DNA from 3 places in the Sporosarcina sp. FA15 genome. Region 3 is predicted to be linked to each of the others. Evidence: riboswitches for the same ligand, from Rfam matches in the RefSeq annotation. Region 3 holds a riboswitch; each other region holds the start of a gene.
What was found. A riboswitch is a leader RNA that binds a small molecule or an ion and turns the genes downstream of it on or off. The one in region 3 is predicted to bind preQ1.
Positions count from the first base shown of each region.

Region 1: it holds a riboswitch for preQ1, as region 3 does, so the genes downstream of both, queF (preQ(1) synthase) here and queC (7-cyano-7-deazaguanine synthase QueC) in region 3, are expected to answer to the same signal.
Region 2: it holds a riboswitch for preQ1, as region 3 does, so the genes downstream of both, ACP8HG_RS15400 (QueT transporter family protein) here and queC (7-cyano-7-deazaguanine synthase QueC) in region 3, are expected to answer to the same signal.

Region 1 is NZ_CP188818.1:560,581-568,661, reverse strand. It holds gene ACP8HG_RS02765 (M42 family metallopeptidase) at 1-1,083, opposite strand, end outside; gene ACP8HG_RS02760 (diaminopimelate dehydrogenase) at 1,423-2,403, opposite strand; gene ACP8HG_RS02755 (hypothetical protein) at 2,420-3,529, opposite strand; gene ACP8HG_RS02750 (MFS transporter) at 3,698-4,864, shown strand; PreQ1 riboswitch class I at 4,891-4,934, shown strand; gene queF (preQ(1) synthase) at 5,021-5,518, shown strand; gene recQ (DNA helicase RecQ) at 5,566-7,344, opposite strand; gene ACP8HG_RS02735 (hemerythrin domain-containing protein) at 7,399-7,815, opposite strand; gene ACP8HG_RS02730 (SpoVR family protein) at 8,077-8,081, opposite strand, start outside.
Region 2 is NZ_CP188818.1:3,281,707-3,289,787, forward strand. It holds gene ACP8HG_RS15380 (CPBP family intramembrane glutamic endopeptidase) at 1-675, shown strand, start outside; gene ACP8HG_RS15385 (DMT family transporter) at 715-1,584, opposite strand; gene ACP8HG_RS15390 (nitroreductase family protein) at 2,616-3,245, opposite strand; gene ACP8HG_RS15395 (winged helix-turn-helix transcriptional regulator) at 3,380-3,715, shown strand; PreQ1 riboswitch class I at 3,974-4,020, shown strand; gene ACP8HG_RS15400 (QueT transporter family protein) at 4,028-4,510, shown strand; gene ACP8HG_RS15405 (excisionase family DNA-binding protein) at 4,578-4,808, shown strand; gene ACP8HG_RS15410 (BCCT family transporter) at 4,995-6,485, shown strand; gene ACP8HG_RS15415 (homoserine dehydrogenase) at 6,526-7,512, opposite strand; gene ACP8HG_RS15420 (hypothetical protein) at 7,470-8,081, opposite strand, start outside.
Region 3 is NZ_CP188818.1:924,851-932,931, reverse strand. It holds gene ACP8HG_RS04480 (C40 family peptidase) at 1-163, shown strand, start outside; partial or broken gene ACP8HG_RS04475 (hypothetical protein) at 195-539, shown strand; gene ACP8HG_RS04470 (metallophosphoesterase) at 669-1,757, opposite strand; gene ACP8HG_RS04465 (2,3-butanediol dehydrogenase) at 1,992-3,041, opposite strand; PreQ1 riboswitch class I at 3,218-3,261, shown strand; gene queC (7-cyano-7-deazaguanine synthase QueC) at 3,267-3,935, shown strand; gene queD (6-carboxytetrahydropterin synthase QueD) at 3,932-4,357, shown strand; gene queE (7-carboxy-7-deazaguanine synthase QueE) at 4,354-5,061, shown strand; gene ACP8HG_RS04445 (hypothetical protein) at 5,174-5,353, opposite strand; gene ACP8HG_RS04440 (2OG-Fe(II) oxygenase) at 5,830-6,474, shown strand; gene ACP8HG_RS04435 (DUF2157 domain-containing protein) at 6,671-7,762, shown strand; gene ACP8HG_RS04430 (GDYXXLXY domain-containing protein) at 7,749-8,081, shown strand, end outside.

The sequences.
Region 1 (8,081 bases), 360 kb from region 3:
AAATGTAATCTTATTCACCGTGTCACGGTCTAATTTCTTAATGACTGCGACAATCAGTTTCACTGTATTTTCATAATCGTCGCGGTGCAGGATACCTGCATGCGAGTGAATATAACGTGTTGGAATACAGATTGCAAGTGATGGTACGCCATTGCCTGACAGATGAATTGAACCTGCATCTGTTCCTCCGCCTGGAATCGTTTCAAACTGATAAGGAATGCTATTCTCTTCAGCTGTATCAACAACAAGTTCACGCAACCCTTTATGCGATACCATTGAAGCATCGAATAATAGAATTTGTGGACCATCGCCCATTTTACCAGTAGCTTCTTTGGACGTAACACCTGGCGTGTCGCCAGCGATTCCTACATCAACTGCAAATCCGATGTCCGGCTGAATTTTCGTTGCCGCTGTGCGCGCACCACGAAGACCTATTTCTTCTTGTGCAGCCCCCACTCCGAAAACGATATTTGGATGTTTTTCATCTTTAAGCGCTTTCATTACGTCAATCGCAATTGCACAGCCGATACGGTTGTCCCACGCTTTTGCAAGAAGGTATTTTTCATTATTCATCACTGTGAATTCGAAATACGGTACAACCATATCTCCAGGTAGAATGCCCCACTTCATTGCTTCTTCTTTCGAAGTTGCACCAACGTCAATGAACATATCTTTAATATCGACCGGTTTTTTACGCGCTTCAGGCGATAAGATATGCGGTGGTTTCGATCCAATAACACCTGTAACTGTGTCCCCTTTGCGTGTAACGATTGTCACGCGCTGTGCAAGCATTACTTGTGACCACCAGCCGCCTACTGTTTGAAATGATAGGAAACCTTTATCGTCAATTTTAGAAATCATGAATCCAACTTCATCAAGATGTCCCGCTAGCATGATTTTGGGTCCATTCTCATCGCCAGTTTTCTTCGCGATTAATGAACCAAGACCATCCTGTTCAATATTATCTACAAATGGCTCTATGTACTTTCTCATAACTTCACGGGGTTCACGTTCGTTACCAGGAATCCCTTTTGCGTCTGTAAGTTCTTTCAGCATCACTAACGTTTCATCTAATTTCGTCAATTCCTTCGACCTCCTAAATAAATCGTACATGAGTAGTATATGCGAAAAGTGCACTATTATCAAAACATTTAGGATTGAGAATCAAATAAAGTAGAGAGTTGATTGAAATCACTATATAGTCGGCACTCAACAAGTGGAATGTTCTTCCAAAACAACTTAGTCGCTAGATTTGTTCGTTATACCCTGCAAGATATACCACCTTGTTAACTACAAATAAGTAGTGCCGAATATATAGTAATAAATAAAACATCTCCATAAAAACAGCGTTACCTCAACTATAGAGGTAACGCTGCCGTTGTTTATTCAAAAAGCAATATGCAATTCTATTTCCAAGTACAATTACAGCAATTCTTTCCGTAAATCTGCAGCACTTTTTGGAGAAAGCAATCCAGGCGCAATGTCGAAGACTGTTTTCGCACCCGTCTCACCGTTCTGATGCAACCTATAAGCTGCGCGTGCGTACGCAACAAGCACGCTTGATGTGAATTCAGGGTTGCTGTCGAGTTTCAAGGAATACTCCATCACTTGTGCGCTGTCTTCCCCTGTCTTACCGCTGCGAATCACGAAACCGCCGTGTGGCATCGCAGAGTGATCCTGTTTCAATTCTTCTTCAGTAATAAAAGTCACTGTCGTATCGTAATCTGTAAAGTAGTCAGGCATCGTGACAATCGTTTCTTTCACTTTGTTGCCGTCAACGCCATCTGCTAAGACTACATAACATTCGCGGGTATGCTTCTCACGCGTAGTCAATTCTGGTAACGAACCGCTACGCACTTTGTCAACTGCGTCCGGAACAGGAATTGTATATTGGACAGCACCTTTTACGCCTTCAATTCTTCTAAGCGCATCGGAATGTCCTTGGCTCAATCCTTTGCCCCAGAACGTGTAAGTAGCACCTTCCGATAAAACTGCTTCGCCGTACAAACGATTGATGGAGAACAAACCTGGATCCCAGCCGACTGAAATGATGGCAATCTTACCGTTAGGTTTAGCCGATGCATCTACAGCTTCAAAATAACCCGGAATTTTCGCATGTGTATCAAAGCTATCCACCGTGTTGAATAAAGCTGATAGTGCCGGGCCTTGCTCTGGTAAATCATTTTTCGATCCGCCGCAAAGGATGAGTACATCGATTGCATCAGTAAATTTATGGATGTCATCCATCATATGTACGGATACATTGCCATTCAGTAATTTCACATCTTCCGGATTTCTCCTTGTAAACACACCAACCAGTTCCATATCTTTATTCTGATTGATTGCAGACTCAACACCGCGTCCCAAATTTCCGTAACCTGCAATTCCGACTCTAATTGTCATCGTCGTATTTCCCCTTTCAATCTGTTGCATTCAATTTCAGCAATTTATAGTATAAGTTTATCTCTTTATTGGTCATTTTTCTATATAACTCGTCCGCTTTCGTAAAAAAAACTTCATCAATGGCAACAAACCCATAGCCACCGCCATTTTGTCTTAGCACAGGAAGGCCCTCGTATTTTAAGGGATAGCCGCCTTCCTCGCGAATAAACCCTTTTAACGACTTCATATATTTCATAATTTCACTATGCAATTTTTCATTACCATGCATCGGTTCCGATGATGTAAAAATAAGCGTCGTCGTCTCACCGTATGAACCCGTTCCGATTGAATCTGCCACATTTTCTGCAATCCATCCTGTAAACCGACCTTTGACACCTAGACGACTAATTTTATCAAAAGCTGAGCTTAGAATTTTAATTTTCATCAAAGACAAGTCTGATTCCTCTTCCTTTAGCTTCTCATTATCAAAATGCATGACCCATCCTCCAGTCGTCATTTCTCGATCTGATACGCTTTCTAGGCCGACAAAAGGTCCGAATTTGCTGGGTTCATCACTATACAGCTCTGCGAAAGTGTTTTGCATATCTTCTTGGACCGCTTCGGGCATGTTCACAAGCAGTTGCTTTTCTATTGTGAACACTTCATTCACAATCTGCCCAAAATAGAATGGTATCTCTTTTTGAACACTGATTAATGCTGCAGCCAATCGGGAGCTCTCGTCTTCAAGACGGAGATTCAGCAAAAATGGAATTGTTTCCACCTGACCGTTACCCTTCCAAATAATTGCTTCCATCATTATCCTATCAACAGAAGATTGCACATGCTTCACAGCAATACCCGCTTTGATGATTTCCTCCACATCGAAATAATCCGTTAGAATGAACAATTCGATAGAAGTATCTGCTTTAAGATGCGGGATTAATGACACTCCTGCAGCAAATGATTTGTGAACGCCCCTATATTCAGGTTGTTTCAAATCGGGAGAGGGCATGTTTACTAAATCCCTCGCAAAAAACGGTTCGGAATAATGTTCCAAGTCTAGTTGAACGAAAATATATCGCTTTTCAATTTCATTTACAATTTCGCTATCATCTTGTTTTTTAAATAAGTTTGTAAAAAAGACCACTCACCGTTTCCCCCTTTACCCATTCATATATTTCATTAATCTTATCGTTATCTTTCATTAATTGCTAAAGAATATGTTTTGTTCACAATCTCTCCTTTTCCCCTTAGGTCCAAATAATGCTAAAGTATAGGGTAGGATGTTATCTATTAATTGAAAAGAGGCTTCATTATGCGTGGTTTTGTTTACCTCATCGTTTTCTTCTCGTTTTTTGATTTATTTTCGCAACTGCCTGTCATGAGCCCATTTGCATTATCTCTTGGTGCTACACCATTTTTAGTTGGACTTGCAGTTGGTATGTATTCATTTTCAAATACTATCGGGAATGTCATTTCCGGTTTCATGACTGACAAAAGAGGACCTTTTTTCATACTCGTACTTGGACTATTTGCTTCGGCACTCTCTCTCTTCCTCTACGCGTTTGTTGATGGACCAATGTCATTGCTCGGTGTCCGCTTTGTCCATGGTTTTATGGAAGGGCTAATTGTACCAGCTGCGTTCACTTTCCTGGCAAATCGTGCAGAAGAATCTAAACGAGGTAAAAGTGTTGCAATTTCAGGTGCATTCGTTGGATTGGCAGCGATTATCGGTCCAGCTTATGGTGGTATTGTGGCAGCTAAAACAAGTACACCTTTCATTATGGCGGTCAACGGCGGCATCATGATGCTACTGGCAATACTTGCATTCTTTGTTCTCCGATCGTTTACATATGTACGAAAACAGCCTTCAAAAGGAGCTGACAGTTTCCGTGTCAGATATCTTTTCCAACATCCGGGGATGGTCAGAGCATTCGCGGGAGCATTCTTCTTAATGTTCTCACAAGGTGTACTTGCCCTTGTGTTGCCGCTAAAAGTTGAATCACTTGGATTTGATACCAAAACAACGGGGTTGTTACTAAGCACATTTGGCGTCGTCGCTATTCTCATCTTCTTATTGCCCATCAATCGAGTTTTTGACCGTGTACGGCCAGTTGTGACACTTGCATTCGGAATAACACTTATGGGATTAAGTATGCTGTTCCTGAGTCAAGTTGAGGAATTGAATTACTTATATATTGCAATGTGTATTTATGGGGCTGGATTCGCTTTCCTCTTCCCATCCATCAACTCGCTGCTAATCGATTCTTCATCTCCTGAATTTCGCGGGAAAGCATATGGTTACTTTTACGCGTTCTTCTCGATTGGTGTCGTTGCAGGTTCAAGCTTGATTGGATTCTTGGACTTGGAGTACCGAGGCGCTTTCATGCTGACAGGATTCATCCTCCTCGCTGTCGCTTTATATGCCTTGATTGGCTTGAAGAAAAAAGGATCTATTGACAAATCATCGCACGTCCTATAATGTCAGATACGAAATGAATACCCTGTTCGGGAGAGGTTCATAGCGACCCTCTATAAAAAACTATGGATGACGGAATTTACGCCATGTGCATTCGATATGGCCGTTTTCCCGGCGCCTATGGACCTCCCTGACAAAATATACGGGAGGTTTTTTTAATTGGCTGGAAGAGATGAAGCAACATTGACCGACTTAACTTTGCTCGGCAATCAAAACACGAAATACGTGTACGAGTACAACCCCGATGTTTTAGAGGCTGTCGACAATATGCATGTGGATCGCGATTACTTTGTTAAATTCAACTGTCCGGAGTTTACATCACTTTGTCCGATGACAGGGCAACCCGATTTCGCGACGATGTATATCAGTTTTGTGCCGGATAAAAAACTTGTGGAGAGTAAAGCACTCAAATTATATCTATTCAGTTTCCGAAATCATGGCGACTTTCATGAAGACTGCGTCAATATTATTATGAATGACATAATCAAACTAATTGAACCGCGTTATATCGAAGTATGGGGGAAATTTACGCCGCGTGGCGGCTTGTCAATCGATCCTTATTGCAACTATGGCAAACCCGAAACAAAATATGAACAAATGGCGGAACACCGGATGATGAATCACGATATGTATCCGGAAAAAGTTGATAATAGATAATTTGATAAACAAAAAAATACCCGGACTGTTCATTGTCCGGGTATTTTTTATGCGTTTTGCATTTGAAAAGTCTTGATTTCTTCCATGAATGCTTCCCCGTATCTTTCCAATTTCGCAAGACCAACACCATTTACTTCGAGGAAATCATCGTTAGTCACAGGCATTCTGGCCGCCATATCACGCAACGTTTTATCTGAAAAGACGACGAACGGCGGTACACCCGCTTCTTGAGCCAGTTTCATACGTAGTGCACGAAGCTGGTCGAATAGTGGATCATCATTCGCAACTTGCATTGTAATAACAGTCACTTTTCGATTGACAGTCACTTTGCCTGTCAGCACATCTTTCCCATGTTCACTGACGTAAATGGTTGGAAACTGCCCATTCTCCACGCCAAGATAACTTTCTGAAATGATGAACTCGATGAAATCAGATATATCCTTTGCGCTACGCCCTTTCATTAAACCGTATGTCGTTAATTTATCGAAACCGAATTCAATCACCTTCTTGTTCCGAGATCCTGTTAATACTTGTGCAATCATCGCCTTGCCAAACCGTTGTCCCATTCGAATGACACATGACAATACTTTTTGAACGTCTTCAGTCACATCCGTACTTTCACGTGTGTCGGTACAATTTGCACAGCGACCGCAGTCCTTCACATCTGTCTCTCCGAAATACAAAATAATGAATTTCTGAAGGCATGTTTCTGTATGGCAATAGTCAATCATTGACTGCAATTTTTCAAGCTCTGCCGGAATTCTGCTTGGGTCTTGTGATTGATCAATCAAGAAACGCTGGGTTTGTACATCCTGTGATGAAAATAGCACAGTACAAGCACTGTCAAGCCCATCACGTCCTGCACGCCCTGCCTCCTGATAATAGCTCTCCATATTTTTCGGCATCTGGTAATGAATAACATAGCGGATATTGGATTTATCAATTCCCATGCCGAATGCATTTGTCGCAACCATGACTGACGCCTCATCATTCAAAAAACGGTCTTGTCCAGACTGACGTTCAATATCTCCAAGTCCAGCATGATATTTCGCAACAGACACTCCACTTTTTTGAAGAATGTCGTGCACATGATCAACCGCTTTTCGTGTAGCAGCGTAGATAATGCCCGCTTCTCCTTCATTTTTACGGACGTATTCTTTTACAAATTTTTCACGGTCTTGCCCTTTGACGACCGAAAAAGTGAGGTTTGCCCGCTCAAATCCTGTCATAACCGTATTATTTTCACTAATTCCAAGCTGACGGCAAATATCTTCCCGGACAGCTGGTGTGGCAGTAGCAGTTAGTGCAAGGAGAACCGGCTTTTTATCAAATAGAGAAACAATACTGCTTATATTGCGGTAACTTGGACGGAAATCGTGACCCCATTGCGAAATACAATGTGCTTCGTCAATAGCGACCATCGGAATTGTCATCCGCCGCAACTGATTTTTGAAAGACGGTGAGTCAAGACGTTCAGGTGCGACGTAAAGAAGCTGATACTCGCCCAACACGGCTCTCTCCATTGTTTCAAAGTATTCCTCTGATGAAAGTGAACTATTGATGTACGCTGCGGGAATCCCTACTTGGTGGAGTGCATCGACTTGGTCTTTCATCAGTGAAATAAGTGGTGAAATAACAAGAACGGTGCCATCCATCACGAGTGCGGGCACTTGGTAACAGACAGACTTCCCGCCCCCCGTTGGCATAACGCAAAGTGTATCCTGATAGCTCATAACGCCCCGGATAACTTGCTCCTGACCTGTCCTAAAAGAAGGATACCCAAAATATGTTGTCAATATCGATAAAGCTTTTTCGATTTGGACCATCTCCTAACTATATATCAAAGAAAAAAGCACCGGTTAATGGCGCTTAAAGTAGTATTAGTTTTCAAAAAGCATGCGTTCTTCATCCCGGCTATGTATTTCATTGACGACGATTAATGCATGAAACCTATGAAGTACAGCAGGACTCAGATTTTCGTCCTCACGCAGTTGTTCAATATCCTTTACGATAATTCGTAGCAAATCATGGTCTCGTGTCAATTGAACAACAGTTTCCTTCAGATCAGGATTCCGTTCGGCAACTTCTCCGTAAAACCCTTGTTCTTCGGCATCCGCGTGACTGATAACACGTGTCTTCCAGTATTCAATTAAATCATCAGCCGCCTGGTTCGCCAACGCAAGATCACCCTGTTGAAGAAATTCCATCATGCCCTCTGTCTTACTAACTGCCCCTGAAAGTCCGCCTTCATGAATTGCGCGGTGGGAGTGTAGTTTCTTAAGTGCTGGTCCAGCCATTTCATTCACTCTCCCGTCTTAAGCTTTACTTTAAGAATAACAGATTATGCGGCGTATTGAAATGAAAGTCCGTTCGCCATTATATGAATTTCGTTTTCATTGATGTTTTACCTTTTGCCACTTCGATTTCCATATAAGCACCATTAACGAATGTATTTCCCAGTCCGTGAATCTTTACCCCGTTGGAATTTAGACGAGAAAAAACCCCACAACCGAAAATCCGATCGCGGGATAGTACTACTTCTAATTATTGGTTATCACTTAAA
Region 2 (8,081 bases), 2.3 Mb from region 3:
ACTTTTTTACTATGGCGTTTTATAAATAAGGGTTCCATGAAAGAGCTCGGCTTTAGAGGTTCGTTGAAAGACTTATGGTTTGGACTGTTTCTTGGTGCATTATCGATTATCTTTATTTTTATTGTATTGATGGCGACCGGCAATGTGACACTCCTTAATTCATTGTCAAACCCTCATTTCTCAATATTTACGATTACTTTTCTAGTTCTATTTATTCTTGTCGGAATCTTTGAAGAGATGTTCTTTAGAGGATATGTCATGTCCACCATGGCAAGTAGGGGAAATAAAAAGTGGGTTATCTACGTAGCATCCGCTTTAATTTTCAGCATCGCCCATGGTGCAAATCCAAATGTAAGTCTTTTAGGATTAATGAATATTGCACTGGTCGGGCTTTTATTCGCTTATATGTTTGACGCCACAAAAAGTTTGTGGCTACCGATTGGTTATCATATTACGTGGAACTACTTCCAAGGGAATATTTTTGGATTTGCGGTAAGCGGTACAGCACCAAATGGCATCTATAGCGTTGAACTAGCCGAGGGACATGATTGGCTGACTGGTGGTGCATTCGGCCTAGAAGGTGGAATCCTAGCAACGATGCTAATCTTGGTCGGTTTTATCGCTACAAAGCTTTATTCCAAATCGAAAAATCAAAAAAATACAGGAAGCCTTTAAAGCTTCCTGTATTTTGAATTTCAAAAACAAAAAGACTGTTCAAACCTTCACTTTCCTACCACTCAACGTCAACACAAGAATTCCACCAAGCAACATCGCAATACCCATCCACGACGTTCCTGTCAGTCGTTCACCTACAACAATCACACTCAATATAGCAGCAGTAAGTGGTTCAGCAAGTGACAGGGTGACTGCTGACGATGAAGGTATCCGTTTCAATCCGGCAGAAAACAGGATATATGCCACACTGGTTGTGACGATCCCAAGATACAACACAACAGAAATTCCACGCCCCGTCATAAGCCCTTCCGTTTCGAATAAAAACAAGAATGGCATGAGCATTATCGCACTCATCGAAAAGATAACCGCAACAGCAGGCACAGGATCTACCTTGTCTAGTACGTCTTTATTGACAAGTGTATAAAAGGCAAACAACAATCCAGCCCCAAGTGACATCGCGATTCCCACTGGATTTACAACGATTCCATCTTTATTTAAAAAGAGCAGTGCACAGCCTATAATTGCAAGTGCTGTCGCCATGATCCACACCCGAGTCGGACGGCGTTTTGCTAGTAACCATTCAATGATTCCAGAAAAAACTGGAGCACTTCCGATTGTGACGACCGTGCCTATAGCAACCCCCGTTAATCTGACAGAAGAAAAAAATAAATACTGAAAAATGGCCATCGAAATAGCTGCATACAGGGTAGATCTCCAAGGCCAATTTCGAAAATCGATTTTACGCATAATGAGCAAAATAACTAGTAACGAAAAACCCCCTATAGCAAGCCTCGATGCCCCAACTGCCAACGGATGAATCGTTTGCGGCATGAATGTTTGGGCTGTGCCAGTCGTCCCCCAAAGTATCGCACCTACCAGCACGACTAGATATGAAATACGTTGTGACAAAGTGATCCCCCCTTACTCTCTCTACAGTAGAAGATACCACATAAATCAAATTTTCCAATACCTTAATTCTACTTAATTGAATCTCTAGGTGATTATACGAACCTAGCTTAAATTGCGTGCAATAAAATCAATCGTATTCTTCGTTCCTTTTTTCCAATGCATCGCGATTTTCTATTATCTCCTCAATATCCCCAAATGTATTTCTATTCACTTCATCAAACCAAGAGAAACATACATTTTTACACGTCTGTTGATTAACCATCTTCTTGCAGAAAGAGCAGGTAAGAAAGGCTTGAAAAATCCTATTTTCACTGGATCATTTCCAACCCGCTTTCGGCAAACTATTCATGGTATCTTTACCGATGAGCAAGTCTGCTACGAATAGTTGCCTGTCGCGTTCCTACAACGTTCAAGTGAAAAATACAGCTACTTTAGAAAAAAGAATAGATGATTTTTTTTATAGGTTATAAGTGCCCGAAGATACAATTTCGGGCACTCAAGTACTTTGTACAAGGTGTTCCTTGCTTACTTTTAGTAAAGATTACTCGTGTTATCATGCGATGGACTATAAGAAAGTGACTCTTTCTTAACTAAAAAAGACAAGCCTATGGAGAAGACATCAGCCGCCAAAATTGTATCTTTGGTGGCTATTATCCAGCTAAGAAGCCCCGCTATTCTTTCGTCCCAAAAAGATTTAGCACTTTGTGTATGTATGGATTTGGAGCGCGACGGATGAATAAGCACCATACGATTACCGAAAAAAAGTGTAGGGATGCGACGAAGTCGCATCCCTACACTTCAAGACATCTCGGTAATCGTATAGAGGTCGTTCAATCCAAAGCAATCCAAAAGTAACTGCACATGAAGCGCCTAGTGTTTGATTAAGTGATTTTCAGGTTGTTTTTGGTTAATCAACACATGTGACATTTTTACTGACTAAAACTCTGTATACACATCATCTCAACTAGCGAGTTAAGATGATGGTATACAAAAAGCCCGAAATGCATGTAGCATCCCGGGCAAGAAATTTCTTATATAAAACGCACAACTTCATCTAAAGGCAAGCGGGAAGACCCGTATGCCGGGGCAGCGGCCTTTCCTAAGGCAATCAGTACAATTGGGAATTGATCACTAGGAAGGTCGAATCTCTCAGCAAATTTCACTTTATCAAAGCCACCTATTGTTGAAGTATCATAGCCTTTTTCTTTGGCAATCAACAGCAATTGCATAGAAACTAGCCCTGCATCGAAAGAAGCGATATTCATTCTTGCCTCTCTTGGAATAGTTGGATAGACCGCATTCGTACTGGCAATCGTACGATCTTTAATCGACTCATCCATATGACCTTCTGCAACATTTTGTGTATAGATTTGCTCCACCTTTTTATACGCATCGATATTACCTAAGACAGCGATAACGGCAGATGAATCCCCCACCTGGACTTGATTGTTAGCGATTACTTGCAGTTCTTTCTTCACCTCGGGGTCTTGGATAACTATAAAACTCCAAGATTGCAGGTTACTAGATGAAGGAGCTATTGTTGCCAGCTTCAGCATTTCTGCAATTTCCTCTTTTGCGATTGTAGCGTTCGGATCGAACACTCTTACCGATTTTCTGTCCTTCATTACACTATATAAATGTGAGTTCAATGTTGTAGTCATTGTATTGCCTCCCTTTCTAAAACTTACTAATAGTAAGTACCTATATTCAACTTACCATTAGTAAGTTTGTTATGTCAACCCTAACGATACATGTTAAGATAGATGAAAGATAAAGCAGAATGGAGGTTCGACTAGTGAATCAACCGAAAAATTGTGGGAATTCATCACATGTCTGCAACAACTTTCACGATACAATTGAATTTATTGGTAAGAGATGGATGGGGGTAATTATTTATACACTAATGTCCGGACCCAAGCGTTTTCATGAAATCACTGAAGGTATTCCAGGGATATCAGATCGACTTTTAACAGAACGGTTGAATGAATTAATCAAAGAAGGCCTCGTTACAAAAAAACAACTTGAGCCTTCTTCTACTATAGTTGGATATGAGCTAACGGACAGCGGGATGGAATTAAAAGAAGTTATTACTGCCATACGGAACTGGATGGCAAAGCGAACAAACCTTTAGATCAGAAAGGTTAGAAAATTCATTAAACTCCCAAAGAAGAGCTATTTCCCCTAGAGGTTGATAGCTCTTTTCCCTCGCCTTGATTAACCACATTCATCATTCCTACACTTTTCTCGATCATTTATACCGAGCTGTTCCATGGCCCAACGAGACTCTGACATCGATATTTATCCTATCCAAATTCTTACTTCTTCATTTTTCACATGTATTGACATGTACGAATCAAAAACACTATGATACACTGGATTGCAGGCTTTTTAACACGTGGTTCGTCAACCATCCCACGCTAAAAAAACTAGGAGGAAATGAATAATGAAAATAAAAACAATGGCCATTAGCGGGATTATCGCCGCTTTATATGTAGCTGTTTCCCTATTAATAGCACCATTAGCATACTCAGCCATCCAATTTAGAATCCCTGAGATGTTCAACCATCTTGTCGTGTTCAATAAAAAGCTCATATTTGGAATTGTGCTTGGTGTATTTGTGACAAACTTATTTTCCCCACTTGGTATGTATGACTTATTTTTTGGGGTAAGCCAATCAATCCTAGCCCTTTCAATTACGATTTTCTCTGCTAAATTCATATCTGGAATATTCAAGCGAATGGTCTTCAACACGCTTGTTTTCACCTTTACAATGTTCATCATTGCTTTCGAGTTGAATCTAGCATTAGAACTGCCTTTCCTACTTACCTGGTTAACAGTCGCAATAGGTGAATTCGTCGTTATGGCTATCGGGATTCCGATTATGATGATTTTAAATAAACGTTTGAAATTCGAAAAACTTATTTAACATAACCCATCCCCACCATTTCACTGTTAGCGATTGAAATAGAGGGATTTTTTAAGGAGATGGATCGATGTACATAACAATCCAAGAAACCGCTGAACATCTAGGTATGCCTGTCGAACAAGTAGAAAAGTACGTGCGGGAAGGTCGCATCCGTTCCGTCCATGATGGTGAAAAATTCCTTATTAACAAAGATCAGTTTGGACTCTATTTAGAACAGCTCGAAATGTTAAAACACCAAATCGATGAATGGCGGAACGAACCTATTCCACCCGATCGTGACATTAAAGATGAAGATTGAAAAACCGGTTGAAAATCTACGGATTTTCAGCCGGTTTTGTTTTATTTAAGATAGGGTATCGTTCCGTTAAAGGTATGGAAATCGCTATAAGAGAAAATACTAAATACATCGATTGGTTGCTTTCAATATGCTTTGCTAGTATAGTAAGAAGCTGTTTCCAAATTACCAGCTCCACGAGGGGGAATTATGAAGAAAATTTCAAATGTCTTTTACATCACAATTGGTCTGATTATTTTGACCGTCGGATATGGCGCGTTTGCACCTGAAAGTTTTGAGGCTGTTACAACGAATGTCCGAAACTTTGTTGCGTCGTCTTTCGGTTGGTACTATATGCTGCTCATGTCATTTATGTTAGCGCTCAGTTTCTTTTTCATCGTCAGTCCATACGGAAAAATCCGGCTTGGAAAAGATACGGACCGTCCGCAGTTTTCAACAGTTACATGGGTTGCCATGCTGTTTTCCGCCGGGATGGGTATCGGCCTAGTCTTTTATGGTGCCGCTGAACCATTATCACACTTTGCAATCAGTCCTGCTTCGGAAGATCCAAATACGGATGCTGCTTTCAAAGAAGCCTTACGTCAATCTTTCTTTCACTGGGGGATTCACATATGGGCCATGTACGGAGTCATTGCGCTATCTTTAGCCTTCTTCCAGTTCCGCAAAGGGGAACCGGGATTAATTTCAGCAACATTGAAGCCGATATTCGGTGAAAAAATGGTTGGACCATGGGGTACTCTCGTCGATGTACTCGCCGTTTTCGCAACAGCATTCGGCGTTGCTACATCACTCGGCTTCGGCGCTGTTCAAATTAATGCAGGCCTAAACTACTTATTTGGTGTTGAGATCAATATCTTTTCACAATTTGTCATCATCGCAATCGTCACGGTCCTGTTCGTTGCATCTGCATGGTCAGGATTAAGTAAGGGCATAAAATATTTATCGAATACAAATTTAGTCCTTGCTCTTGCACTGCTTGGATTTATCGTCGTTCTTGGACCGACATTACTCATTTTCAATATGTTCACTGATTCATTTGGCGGCTACTTTTCAAACCTTGTCCAAATGAGTTTCGGTACAGCACCATTGGACTCTACCGACCGGAAATGGCTTGACGACTGGACAATATTCTACTGGGCATGGTGGATTTCATGGGCACCGTTTGTCAGTATGTTCATTGCCCGTGTTTCAAAAGGCCGTACAATCAGGGAGTTCATGATTGGCGTACTTGCTGCACCTACTTTGCTGGTTACATTCTGGTTCTCAGCGTTTGGAACGACAGCGATTGATATCCAGAAAAAAGGGCTTGTCGACTTGACGCAATCCAGTACAGAACTGACGATTTTCGAAATGTTCAATGTTATGCCAATGTCGTTCATGATATCAGTCTTCGCAATTTTATTGATTGTATCGTTCTTCGTTACTTCAGCCGATTCAGCAACATTTGTCCTTGGCATGCAGTCAACGAATGGTTCGTTGACACCGCCGAATAATGTGAAGCTCATTTGGGGCGTTATCCAATCGACAATTGCGCTCATTTTGCTATCTGTCAACGGCCTCACCGCTTTGCAAAACACGATCATCATCGCTGCATTGCCCTTCTCTTTCGTCATGCTGCTCATGGTTGTCGCGTTGCTCAAAGCGTTGAAAGCCGAATTAAAGTTGATGAAATTAAAATAATAACTAGAAAAAGCGATTCCATAAATGGAATCGCTTTTTCTTAACTATTAACAAGAACCTTTTCACGTTTTCCAATCATTTGAAGGAAGTCTCCGACCATTGCGCTTGCCGTTGGGTACATACCTGCACCCGGACCGACAAGTGTTAAGGCACCGAGATAGTCAGTTTCAACGATGATTGCGTTGTCCACACCTTCGACACCATATAGCGAATGATGAGTTCCGATAAGTACCGGGCCAACACTTCCGTGCAATGTCCCCTTTTCGTCAATCAAAATATCAGCGACATGCCGATAACGAAGCTTAGCCTTAGATGCATCCGCCACATCTTCAATAGTAATCTTGTCGATTCCAACAACCGAAACGTCTTGCCAATTTGGTTGCGTACCGAATGCAAGTGCACTCAAAATCATCAGTTTCCGAAAGGCATCTTTGCCACTTATATCGTCCGTCGGATCCGCTTCCGCATAGCCAAGCGTCTGTGCTTCGTGAAGCGCGGCTTTAAATGGAATTCCCTCTTCCCGCATCTTCGTTAAGATGAAGTTGGAAGTGCCATTCAAAATACCTCTAATTCGTAACACCCGGTCTGTCGGTAACAAGTTTGTCACCGTACGGATAATCGGTATGCCACCCGCCGTCGTTGCTTCATACCCAACGTAAACTCCACGGAACTCCGCATGTTTTAGTAACGCCGGACCATGTTTCGCAAACATGGTCTTATTCGCAGTTATTATATGAAAACCTTTTTCTATTGCATCCGAAAGAAACGTATAAGCGGGTTCTTCTCCAACAATCGCCTCAAATATGAGGTCAATGTCCGGATTTAACAGGATTTCTTGAATGTCATCCGTTATCTTCGTTCCAGGTGTCGCTAGACGTTCTTTCTCCTTATCCCGGACCAAAATGGAAACAATGTCGATTGTACAGCCCATTTCCCGCTTAATCTCTTCTTTCCTTTCATTCAAAATCCTATAAATCCCTTCACCTACAGTGCCGAAGCCAAGTAGAGCGACTTTGATTGACGCCATAACGCCACCTCCATGGACTGTTTGATGATGAGTCCCCATTTTTCAAATTCCGTTAAAAAACTTTCATAGCCATGTTTTGTATTGACCAAACAATATATAGAGTTGGGAATCATATAGGCGAACGTTCGAATTTCATCCGTCGGATACATCGGATCGTGTGTAAACGCAAACGCCACCACTTTTGCAGATATCAGGCGGGAAGCTAGTTCAAAGCCTCCTCGACCACGGCCGATGTCATGCGTATTCATGGCACGGATTAAGGGGTAGAAGCTCTCCATGTCATTTCTGCTATTCCCAAAAGGAGATTCCATGTTCCCAATTTTAGTTGATTGTGGTGTCACCGCCATCGGGAAAAGAATATCCATACCCTCGGGATACATAATGCCCCATTCCAGTACACGCATGCCACCGAGCGAACCCCCGATGACCGCCCTTAATCGATTGACACCTAATACCGTCAGCGCTCTCCGTTCTGCATGCACCATATCTCGAATCGTTACTTCTGGAAATAAATTTCTATACAGCTCGCCTGTGTCCGGATTTACAGTTAACGGTCCTGTTGATCCGTC
Region 3 (8,081 bases):
TGATTTGGTCTTTTTCAAAAATACATATCGTAAAGGCATTTCACACGTCGGCATTTATATTGGCAATAATAAGTTCGTGCATGCTGGGGGCAAGCAGTCGCAAGTAACAAGCTTAAGTAACAGCTACTGGAAATCAAAATTTGATAGTTTTAAACGGCTGTAAAAAGAAACCCTGACTCGTAAAACCAATGGAATCCGTTATGAATGCGATTATTCTAACAGCCGTATTATCTGCAGGTAACTCTGGCATGTATACGTCCACTCGCGTTCTTTGGGACTTGGCGCACGAAATAAAAGAGCTTCCAAATCGTACAAAATGGTTCCTGCTTGGTCCATTATTGGTGCTATTTCTATGTATTTTCATTATTTTAGATCAAAACTTTCAAGCTTTCATGGGTAGCGGAATTGATTGGAATAGCGTAGTCATTCCCTACGTCGGTTTACTATTGTTCTTAATCGTTTGGCTAGTCTATAAAGTAGAACACAAATCAAAATTGATTCCATTGAAAGACTGTGATTTTGAAAACAAATACCCATAAGTAAAACAGCTGAAAGAAAAGGAAATCCTTTTCTTTCAGCTGTTTTTTCCTTTTTGTAAAGAACCCCAACTTTCAGCTTGCCATTGTCTCAATGTCTCAATGTCTCAATGTCTCCTGTTATTTTGCGTTTCATTTCTGGAATTTGAGATTGATTTCAACGATTTCAGCACGGCTACCGATTCTAAGAGGGGGGCCCCATGTACCAAAACCAGAAGTTACGATTGAGTGAAGCTGACCTTTCATTATGTGGCCATAATGATTTTCAAAAATCCATCGAGTAATTAGATTAGCTGGAAATAGTTGACCTCTATGCGTATGTCCCGATAACAGTAAATCGATGCCACTGTCACTTGCCTCGTCAAATTCAACGGGCTGGTGGTCCATCATAATCATTGGTTTGTTTTGGTCTAAGTCGGCAACTAATGCAGTTGTTGTAATCCTACTCTTTGCCGCCAGATCTTTTCGACCAATGATGTAAAAGTCATCGGAAACGAGTGCTGTTTCGTCTGCTAGTACATGGATGCCGATTTTATCCATTTCGATAACTAATTGATCAACATCATTGCCATAATAATCATGATTCCCAGGTACTGCGTAAACGCCAAGTGGTGCATGAAGTTTCCCTAATATTTTCCCCATCTCTTTATCCAGGTATGGAGCAATGTAGTCATCGATAATATCACCAGGAATTAAGATTAGATCGGGGCGTAATACCTCAATTTCGGCAACTAAACGTTCCAAATGCTTTTCACCGACAATGCTTCCGAGATGAAGATCGGATACAACGACAAGTTTTAACTCTTTTTCTGTAGCTGGTTTATCAATAGCTACCTCATACGTTGTGACAACGGGACTCCAAGCATTGTACGAACCGTAGATAAGCACAACAACAAAGAATAATATCGTCCCTAATCCGATTTGAAAAATCCATTTCTTTTTCAATAAGCAGATCGCGAGATTGATCAAAGGTAATAATAGTAAACTATAGCCAAAAATCACGAGCCAAAATCCGCCGATGAATTGGATAGGTATCCATGACCAAAACCGTCCGATGAAAAAGGACAAACTAAGTAAGATCATGAGCATTATATAGGTTTTCTTGAAGGCAGCAAATTGCGTTGTTTTCAGCCATACCCAGCCATTGTATCCGATATAAAAACATAACAGTAAATAGATCACTAAGACGAGCAAAATTAATAAAATAGTTGTAAATGACATCTGTTGTTTCCCTCACTTTATCACATCAATTACCGAACAAAGTTAGAGAGTAATGGTAACCGTAAAAATTGTTCCCTTCCCCTTCTCGCTTTGTATAGTTTTTTTAGCCATGAAGATCAATGATTATTTTTGCGATAGATAAACCTAGTCCGCCACGGTATTCACCTAAAAAAAGTACCTAAGTAACATCCAAAGATGCAACCAGGGTACTTTACTTTTAACTATTCTTTCGTATTATTGTTCGCCGCTCAATTTAACAAGAATCTTCGCTTGCGTTTTGTCATTCGTTAACGCATCAAAACCTTTTTCAACAAGCTCTTCAAGCTCAATACGGCTCGTAATAATTTCTTTAGGGTTAATTTCGCCAGAATCCATCATATCAATTGTTTTCTGGAATACTGCAGGCTCATAAGCTAGTGTTGATGTAATTTTAATACCGGAAGCCGTTAAATCCATTGGTGAGAAGGAAACTGGTTTCGGGAATATAGATACAATAACAACCGTCCCCCTCGTTTTTGTGATTTTAATTGCCTGGTTCAACGTAATTTCTACGCCAGCTACCTCGAACGAGACATCAAAGCCTTCAGGTTCAATCTCTTTTCCAACTTCCAAAGGATTCACTTTACCTGAGTTGAACACATGTGTAGCTCCTACTGCCAACGCCTTTTCCAAGCGCTCTTCAGACAAGTCAAATACAACAATTTTGTTAGCACCCTGTGCTTTTGCAGCAATGATTGTCAATAATCCAATCGGGCCAGCACCAAATACAGCAACCGTTTGACCAGCTTGCAATCCGCCTTCTTTCACGGCCTGTACAGTAACTGCCATCGGTTCTACAAGTGCGCCTTCTTCAAGAGATAAACCTTTCGGAAGTGCATAAACGTTTTTCTCAGATACGACTGCAAAGTCTGCAAATCCACCGTCAGAACCTAGTCCAACAAACGTGAAGCCATCATATATATCATACTCAGACGATTTATTGCCATATGTAATCAACGGATTGATAACGACACGATCTCCTGCTTTAAAGCGTGTCACATCAGAACCAACTTCCTCAACAATACCTGAAAACTCATGCCCTAACGTTAGTGGCGCTTCCTGGTTTGTCAATGGATCCGGACCATTTCCTGGAATTAATACTGGGCCTTCATGGTATTCATGCAAGTCACTGCCGCAAATACCAGTCCATGCCACTCGTACTTTTACATCATTTGCAAGAACTTCTTTCACTTCACGCTCTTCAACACGAATATCATTGGCTTTATACCATACTGCTGCTCTCATTGATAATTCATCTCCTTAAGTTGTTTGCATAGTTATCATACACCTAATTAAACAATTCATTAAACGATAGACTTATAATACGCGGATTGTATTATAAGAATTGTGTGCGCAACTGTTTCCAAACCCCTCTTCTAATCCCTTCCATCACCTATTTATGTTATCATTAACGTTGTTCAAAAAAAGAGGTTCGAAAACTCCCTCTCTAAAAAACTAAGGAGATGTTTTATAGTGAAAAATGAAAAAGCGGTTGTCGTCTTTAGCGGCGGCCAAGATAGTACGACATGCCTGTTTTGGGCATTGAAAAATTTCCGTGAAGTTGCTACGGTGACGTTTGACTATGGTCAGCGCCATTCGGAGGAAATCGAGTGTGCTAGAAAAATTGCAGATGAGCTTGGGGTATCGTTTAAAGTACTGGATATGAATTTGATCAACCAACTGTCAGCAAATGCCTTGACGCGAGATGATATCGAAGTGAATGAAGTAGAAGGTGAATTGCCGTCGACTTTCGTTCCAGGCAGGAATCATTTATTCCTGTCATTTGCCGCGGTCTATGCAGATGCGATTGGTGCTCGGCACTTAATTACGGGTGTCAGTGAAACGGATTTTAGCGGTTATCCTGATTGCCGTGACAATTTTATAAAATCGTTGAATGTGACACTGAATTTAGCTATGGACGGGCGGTTTGTCATCCATACGCCTTTGATGTGGCTCGATAAGTCCGAAGTTTGGGCTTTGTCTGACGAACTTGGTGCGTTCGACTTTGTGCAGAACAAGACACTTACTTGCTACAACGGAGTTCCGAGTACAGGCTGCGGGAAATGTCCTGCCTGTGTGTTACGGAATGACGGTCTCGCTACCTATTTATCTAAAAAGTCTGTAGGTGTCTCTGAATGATGCAGCAATTTTATCCGCAAGTTCAGCATTCATATCGTTTTGAATTAAACAAAGACATGCATTTTTCTGCGGCACATTTCATTCCAAGCGAAGATGCTGGAAAATGCCAAGTAATGCACGGTCATACGTATTACTTAAACATAACAATTGGAGGAAATGAACTGGATTCAATCGGTTTCCTGATTGATTTCAAGGAACTCAAAAACCTCATTCATGATAAATACGATCATTCTGTGTTGAATGATCATCCTGAATTTAAGAACAATTTCCCGACGACCGAGAAATTGGCAGAACAGGTTTGCAAATCAATCCAGGAAGTTCTTCTAACTAGAAACAACAAGCCTGTCTGCCTTCAAGTCATAGTCCGAGAAACGCCGACTAGCTATGTCATCTATCGTCCTGAACAGGAGGTAGTCCTATGAAGATTCCTGTTATGGAAGTATTCGGTCCGACTATTCAAGGCGAAGGAATGGTCATGGGGTTAAAGACGATGTTTGTTCGAACAGCTGGATGTGATTATTCTTGTTCTTGGTGCGATTCCAGTTTTACTTGGGACGGTTCGGGAAAAAGCACTTCGAAACAGCCGGCAGAAATCATAGATGAACTTAAAGCAATAGGCGGACAGTCATTTTCACATGTCACAATTTCAGGTGGGAACCCTGCCCTTCATAAAGGAATTGGGGAACTTGTCGATTTGTGCCACGAACAAGGTTGGAAGGTCGCAGTTGAAACGCAAGCTTCTTTTTGGCAGGATTGGTTATTGAAAATTGATGACATCACGCTTTCCCCAAAACCACCAAGTTCAGGGATGGTGACGGATTTCAGTAAACTGGATACGTTCATGGAGAAACTGATTGAAACGACTGCTACTTTGAAAGTCGTCATTTTCGATGAAAAGGATTTCAAGTTTGCGGAAGAGGTCCATCTGCGATATCCGGCGTTTCCTTTCTTTCTACAGACAGGAAATGACGATACGACGACAACTGACGATGCACTTCTCGTTTCGACATTGTTACAACGATATGAGTGGTTAATTGATTTAACAGTCCACTCCCCTATAATGAATGATGCCAAAGTGTTGCCACAATTGCATACTCTGCTATGGGGGAATAAACGCGGCGTCTGATAAGACTTATTCATTTCTCTGTGATCAGTATTGCATCTCTATTTTTGACATATAAAGATGATTTAATAAAGAACCAAGCGTCGGAATTGTTCTAATCCGACACTTGGTTCTTTTACTTGTGAAATTCACTATAAATCGATGAAGGCAGTTTTCTAAATTGATCGGTTTGTAAAGGCAATAAAAATAATAAAAGGTCCTCTTTTGTTCCCTTCCAATCTTCCATTCTCCCCATTGAAATCACTTCAACTATTACTTTTACAACAGATTGAGCCGACACGTTGTCATTTTCCACATCTAAATTTCCTCACTATTAGCCACAATATTAACGAAAAGATCCCAACATTAAAATGGTTACCAAATTTGCGATATGTTAAAATTCTATGATAAAATAAAATCATTCAAAGAAGAAACTATAAGAGCATGCTCTTATAATCAAATATTTGAAGTGAAAGTAGACCGTTAACACGTATAATCATTACCAATAAAGTTAATCTTCAATCAGAGGGGGGTTCTTCATCCCCCACTGATTGTTTAAAGAACTTAGGCTAAGTGCGCCACGTCCTGTGGCAAAGCCTAAGTAACCAACAGGGAGGAATGAACTGCAATTCTTCCTCGTTGGCCCTAACCATTCGGGCTTTTACGGGCATTTGATCCCCCACTTATTCTTCTTGTGTCCTTTAAGACTTGAAGTGGGGGTCTTACTGCCCGTTAATGCGGGATAAAACGTACTCGTTCTGAAAATTAGATAGTTTAAGGGGTCGTTTGAAGATGATAACGGAGAATAAAGAACAAACTATATTTGATCACGCTGGAAATAAAATAAAAACAGACAGAGAAATTGATATAATCACTAGATTCGAAGAGCCATTGATAGTAATTTTAGGTAATGTTTTAAGTAACGAAGAATGTGATGAACTAATCAAATTGTCAAAGGACAAAATGCAACGTTCAAAAATTGGGAAGACTCGTGAAATAGATGAACTGAGAACAAGTAGTAGTATGTTTTTTCAAGAAAGTGAAAGTGAAAACGAAACTGTTGCTAGAGTCGAAAAGAGAATTGCGACTATCATGAATATTCCTATTGAACACGGAGAGGGAATTCAAATCCTTAAGTATACTCCTGGTCAAGAGTATAAAGCTCATTATGATTTTTTTTCATCAACAAGTAAAGTAGCAAACAATAATAGAATTAGTACGCTCATTATGTACTTAAATGATGTAGAACAAGGCGGAGAAACTTTTTTCCCTAAACTGAATCTCTCAGTAACCCCACACAAGGGTATGGCAGTTTATTTCGAATATTTCTATAGTGATGATGATTTAAACAAGTTAACTTTACATGGTGGAGCACCAGTTATAGCCGGAGAAAAGTGGGTCGCAACGCAATGGATGAGAAAACAAAAATTAAGATAAAAAGCGCTCAATATGAGTGCTTTTTATTTTGTTAAATTCCATCAAAATTGTAAAAAAAGCAGGAATGATAATAGAAAAAAGAAAGGAGTAGATAAGGGACATTGTACTTAATTTACGAAAAACGGAAACTGTTGCATCTCAATAATTGCGGGTATACTTAGCATAAGGGAGTCTAAAAGAAACGGAGGTCAATGAGATGAAGAGGAAAATTAGTAAATCAGAGTACCGTATCCTTGAGAAGGAATTCCTCTTTTTGGAACAAACAGGACAATTGGAAACAAATCAGGCACGCAAACTTCTAGCAGAATATTTGCCTACTGAGCGACTAAGTTTTGTACGGGTATTGCTAGTCATCGGAGCGATTTTAATCGGCGTTGGCATTCTTAGCTTCATCGCAGGTAATTGGCAAGAAATACCGAAACTTGCGAAGTTCTTACTATTATTCCTTGGGACAGCCGGCTTTTATGCAGGTGGTCATAAGATGGAAGATATTTACCCGAAAACTTCACGAAGTCTCTATTATATTGGTGTATTTGTGTTTGGCGCCGGGATTTTTCTAATTGGTCAAATGTTTAATCTGGGTGAAGGTGTTTATACAGATTTCTTCATGTGGGGCCTCGGTATTTTACCACTCGCCTATCACTTGAAAGACAAACTCATTTTTGCGACTGCTAGCTTATTCTTCATCATTTACGGTTTCAAAGTGTTGAATGGAACGGTTGAATTACCTTATCTGCTTCTACTAATTATTCCGCTACTATTTTGGATGAATGAAAGACGGATGGGTCATTCCAAAGTTTTATTTATTTCCAATGTCATTTTGACTATACTATTTTCATTCAATTTATTCATTTATTTTGATCTGCATGAAGTACTAATTTTATGTACATTCTTTGCACTTGGATTGTTTCTTGCCTTCTATCCATTTGGCCGATACCAGTTGCCATCCGAATGGCTTGGTTCAGTAGTCTATGGAATGGCGGGGCTGTTTCTGACTTTCCCAAGTACATGGGGGGATTTTATACCGGCAAACAATACAGGAATAGCAGCGATTATTTTCACAATCATTTTTTCAATAATACTGTTGTACTTCTTGAAGATTGGCAGTTTGCCAGCGGTTCTTATTGTGTGCACATTGATCTTCCGCTTCTACGCCGATTTGTCATATAATTTTATGCCAAAATCGTTATTCTTTATCGTTGGAGGCTTGATTTTAATCGGTTTTGGTTTTTGGTTCGAGAAAACTCGGAGAGGAACGGTGATTGCACATGAACATGATGAAAAATAAGGGTATTGGTTTCATTGTTGCACTAACTGTCCCCCTTCTCCTATTAATCGGCCTGACAGTCAAACCATTATGGACATTGACATACGGAGATGATATAGCATTGCTGACAGTGCCAGTAGATCCAAGAGATTTACTGTACGGTGATTATGTCACACTCCGTTATGAAATTGAGGAAGTTCCGAAAAATGAAATTTCGACTGTGATTTTGGACAAACTCAACAAGTCGGTGAATTCCAATGGGTTAACTGTTTACGGAAAACTTGTTAAGCAAGACGATATCTATGTGTTGGATAGTTTATCTGATAAAAAGCCTAGAGGT